Regions from separate parts of the Nocardia sp. NPDC055053 genome, predicted to be linked through region 2. Evidence: riboswitches for the same ligand, from Rfam matches in the RefSeq annotation. Region 2 holds a riboswitch; the other holds the start of a gene.
The links. A riboswitch is a leader RNA that binds a small molecule or an ion and turns the genes downstream of it on or off. The one in region 2 is predicted to bind cobalamin.
Positions count from the first base shown of each region.

Region 1 (2,196 bases), on a different contig from region 2:
CCACGGAGGCGGCGCTGCCGAGCAGGGTGCCCAGCGTGCCGAGGGTGGCGTCGAGATCGGTGCGCCAGATGTTGCGTCCGTCGACGACACCGGCGACGAGCAGCTTGCCTGCCAGCGCGGGCAGCACCGCGATGTCGGCGACCGTCGTGCCCGCGGTGAAGTCGACCGCGACGGCCTCGACGGCGGTGTCGGCGAGTGCGCCCAGCGCCGCGTCGGGATGCCCGAAGTAGGTCGCGACCAGGATCGCGGGCCGCTGCGGCACGCTCGACAGCGCGGTGTAAGTCTCGCGTACGGCGGCGAGCTCGGCCTCGGTGAGGTCGGTGACCAGCACCGGCTCGTCGATCTGCACCCACTGCGCGCCCGCGTCGGCCAGCCGGGTCAGCAGGTCGCCGTAGAGCGCGACCAGCTCGGGCAGCCGGTCGATGGCGTCGCTGTCGGCCGCCTTGGCCAGCTTCAGGAAGGTGATCGGGCCGACGACGACCGGACGGGCCGCGACGCCGAGCTCGAGCGCCTCGGCCAGCTCGGCCAGCAGCTTCTCCGGGTTCAGCGAGAAGACGGTGGCCGCGTCGATCTCGGGCACCAGGTAGTGGTAGTTGGTGTCGAACCACTTGGTCATCTCGAGCGGGGCGACGGTGTCGGTGCCGCGCGCGGCCGCGAAATAGCGGTCGAGCGGGTCGGCGATTCCGGCCACGCGGGGCGGCAGTGCGCCGAGCAGGACCGCGGTGTCGAGCATCTGGTCGTAGTAGGAGAAGGTGCCGACGGGCACCGAATCCAGGCCGGCCGCCCGCAGTTCGGTGAGCTGCGCCCGGCGCAGCTCGCGGCCGACAGTGTGCAGGTGCTCGGCATCGACGCGACCTGCCCAGTAGGCCTCGGTGGCGCGCTTGAGTTCCCGGTTCGGGCCGACCCGCGGCAAGCCGAGAACCGTTGCGGTGAACGGAGAGTGCGAAACAGTCACGGAGATTCTCCAGTGTCGTGCAGGGAGAGCCGTCGCCTTTCCGCGGGCAGACGCCGACACCGGAGGGACCCGCCGCGAAGTCGCGACAGGTCGGCACAGGTGGTCAGCGCGCCCGATCCACGAGGCGGTGGCCGCCGGATACGGCGTATCCGGCACAGTCGGCAGGTCTTCGGACTCGCTGGCACCGGTCGTGTGATCGACCGACCTACTGGCCGTCGCTTCCCAGGCGTCGTGCCCAGTGCTGATGACGGCGGTCGTTCCTGCATACCGCTGCGGGACAGTCCCGGATTCCCACCGGGTTCCCTCTTCACCCGGCACGCGACGACGCGTGCCCGGGTTTCGACGCCGGTGCGGGAGGTCGGGGCTCCGACTCTTCCACCGCGCAGGCGAACCAGCTGCATCACTCAGCATAGGGCCTCGCAGGCGGTGACAGCTACTGGCCCTGTCGACGTAAACGGCGTGACCTGCGCGTTGCGGGCGCACCGCCGACCGGTCGCCACGGTGAGATGTGACGGCCGGATGAACGCAACTTCGCAGGTGGGCGGGTGTGCGATGTGAAGAATGCTGCGAAGGCACCTTGCGTGTCGGTCGTGCGGTCACGGCCGGGTACCGTGGGCGAATGTTCTCGAAAGTCTTGGTCGCAAATCGTGGTGAGATCGCCATTCGCGCCTTCCGCGCGGCATACGAACTCGGCATCGGAACGGTCGCGGTGTTCCCGCATGAGGACCGCAACTCCGTGCACCGTCTGAAGGCGGCCGAGTCGTATCAGATCGGCGAGGAAGGGCACCCGGTCCGGGCGTACCTGTCGATCGAGGCGATCATCGACGCGGCCAAGTCGGCGGGCGCCGACGCCATCTACCCAGGTTACGGGTTCCTGTCGGAGAACCCCGACCTCGCCGCCGCCTGTGAGCGTGAGGGGATCACGTTCATCGGCCCGTCGGCCTCGGTGCTCGAGATGGCCGGTAACAAGGCCACCGCCATCGCCGCCGCCAAGGCCGCCGGGCTGCCGGTGTTGAAGTCGAGTGAGCCTTCCGCCGATATCGACGCGCTGCTGGCGGCGTCGCAGGAGTTCGAGTACCCGATCTTCGTCAAGGCTGTGGCCGGTGGTGGTGGTCGCGGTATGCGCCGGGTCGCCGCGCCGGAGCAGCTGCGTGAGTCGATCGAGGCGGCGTCGCGGGAGGCCGAGTCGGCGTTCGGTGATCCGACGGTGTTCCTCGAGCAGGCGGTGGTGAACCCGCGCC
Region 1 covers NZ_JBSGVD010000001.1:20,053-22,248, reverse strand. Annotated here, with positions in the region: gene metE (5-methyltetrahydropteroyltriglutamate--homocysteine S-methyltransferase) at 1-955, opposite strand, end outside; cobalamin riboswitch at 1,099-1,297, opposite strand; gene ACWF82_RS00090 (pyruvate carboxylase) at 1,575-2,196, shown strand, end outside.
Region 1: another riboswitch for cobalamin. It lies ahead of metE (5-methyltetrahydropteroyltriglutamate--homocysteine S-methyltransferase); the one in region 2 lies ahead of glyA (serine hydroxymethyltransferase).

Region 2 (2,196 bases):
TCGTGTCCTCGGCTCGCCCGTACTCGCTCGGCCGGCATCGGGCAGTGCGCAGCGGTTCAGATGAGCGCCCAGTCCTCGAGGCCCTGGTAAAGCGGGACACTCTGAGCCAGCTTGGACACCCGCGCCCGCAGCGACTCGGTGTCCGAGGTGCCCGCGAGGGTAGCGGCGATGATCTCGGCGACCTCGCTGAACTCGGTATCACCGAAACCACGAGTAGCCAGGGCGGCGGTACCGATCCGCAGACCCGAAGTCACCATCGGCGGACGCGGGTCGAACGGGACCGCGTTGCGGTTGACGGTGATACCGACCTCATGCAGGAGGTCTTCGGCCTGCTGACCGTCGAGTTCGGAGTTACGCAGGTCGACCAGGACCAGGTGCACGTCGGTGCCGCCGGTCAGGACCGAGACACCCTTGTCCTTGACGTCGGCGCCGGTCAAACGTTCGGCCAGGATCCGGGCGCCCGACAGGGTCCGCTGCTGACGGTCGGCGAACTCCTCGGTCGCGGCGATCTTGAACGCGGCGGCCTTGGCGGCGATCACGTGCATGAGCGGGCCGCCCTGCTGACCCGGGAACACCGCCGAGTTCAGCTTCTTGGCGAATTCCTGCTTGGCCAGGATCAGACCCGAACGCGGGCCGCCGAGGGTCTTGTGCACGGTGGAGGACACGACATCGGCATAGGGCACCGGCGACGGATGCAGACCGGCGGCGACCAGACCGGCGAAGTGCGCCATGTCGACCCACAGGTAGGCACCGACCTCGTCGGCGATCTCACGGAACCGCGCGAAGTCCTGATGCCGCGGATACGCCGACCAACCGGCCACGATCACCTTCGGCTTGGCCTTGACCGCGATGTCACGGACCTCGTCCATGTCGATGCGGTGATCTTCCTTGGACACACCGTAGGAGTGCACGTCATAAAGCTTGCCCGAGAAATTCAGGCGCATACCGTGGGTGAGGTGACCGCCGTGGGCCAGGTCCAGGCCGAGCAGGGTTTCGCCCGGGTTCATCAACGCCATCAGCACCGCGGCGTTGGCTTGGGCGCCGGAGTGGGGTTGGACGTTGGCGAACTCGGCACCGAAGAGTTCCTTGGCGCGGTCACGGGCCAGGGTTTCCACCACGTCGACGGCTTCGCAGCCACCGTAGTAGCGGCGGCCCGGGTAGCCCTCGGCGTATTTGTTGGTGAGCACGGAACCCTGCGCTTGCAGGACCGCGCGCGGCACGAAGTTCTCCGAAGCGATCATCTCGAGGGTGTCGCGTTCGCGGGCGAGCTCGCCCGCCATCGCGGCGGCCAACTCGGGATCGAGCTCACCGAGAGACTGGGTATTCACCGAGCGGGCGGTGGTAGCGAACTTGGCCACGATGTGTTCTCCGTCGACTGGCAGCAACGGCCGCCGCCCTAGCGACGCACCACAGCGAACCTCACTCGCACAACACGATTCGAGAGTTCGCCGGTGTACGCCCGATCCACGAGGCGACGACCGCCGGACGCGGCGCGCCCGGCACAGTGGCAGGTCTTCGGACTCGCGGGCGCCGACCGGGGCTCCCCCGGGCCGACCTACTGACCATCGCTTCCCGGGCATGGGTAGCCCAGTGCCGTTGACGGCGTTCGTTCCTGCTCACCGCTGCGGGACAGTCCCGGATTTCCACCGGGTTCCCTCTCCACCACACGACAGTTCTGTCGCGCCAGGTGTCGACACCGGCGGCGGCGCGGGGGCTCCCGTCGTCCTCGCCACCGGCGAACCAGCTGCCCGGACAGCATACGGCCATCCGCGCCCCGATACCCGGAGGGGCCGGGATACCGAACGGCCTCGGTGCCTCCCCCGGGAAGCGACGGCCAGTAGGTCGGCCGAGCCAGGCCGGTGCCCGCGAGTCCGAAGACCTGCCCGCTGTGCCCTGGATTTCACCGCGGGGGGCCATACTGCGGCCCGTCGCCTCGATCCCGGCGCTGACCGCAAGCTGGTGGTCGCGGGGGCCATCACGTCGGGAGGCGGTCCGGGTCAGTCTGTCTTCCCGTACAGGGCGATGGTCTGGTCGATGCAGCGGGTGACGAACGTGTCGTCCAGGGGTAGGTCGGTGACCATCAGGCGGAAATACAGTGGGGCGGACAGGGTTTCGATGACCTCACTCGGGTCGGTGCCTGCGGGGAGTTCGCCGCGTTCGACCGCCTTGTCGATGACGGGTGCGGTGCGTTCGAAG
Region 2 covers NZ_JBSGVD010000036.1:27,342-29,537, forward strand. Annotated here, with positions in the region: gene glyA (serine hydroxymethyltransferase) at 57-1,358, opposite strand; cobalamin riboswitch at 1,506-1,686, opposite strand; gene ACWF82_RS28110 (TetR/AcrR family transcriptional regulator) at 1,998-2,196, opposite strand, start outside.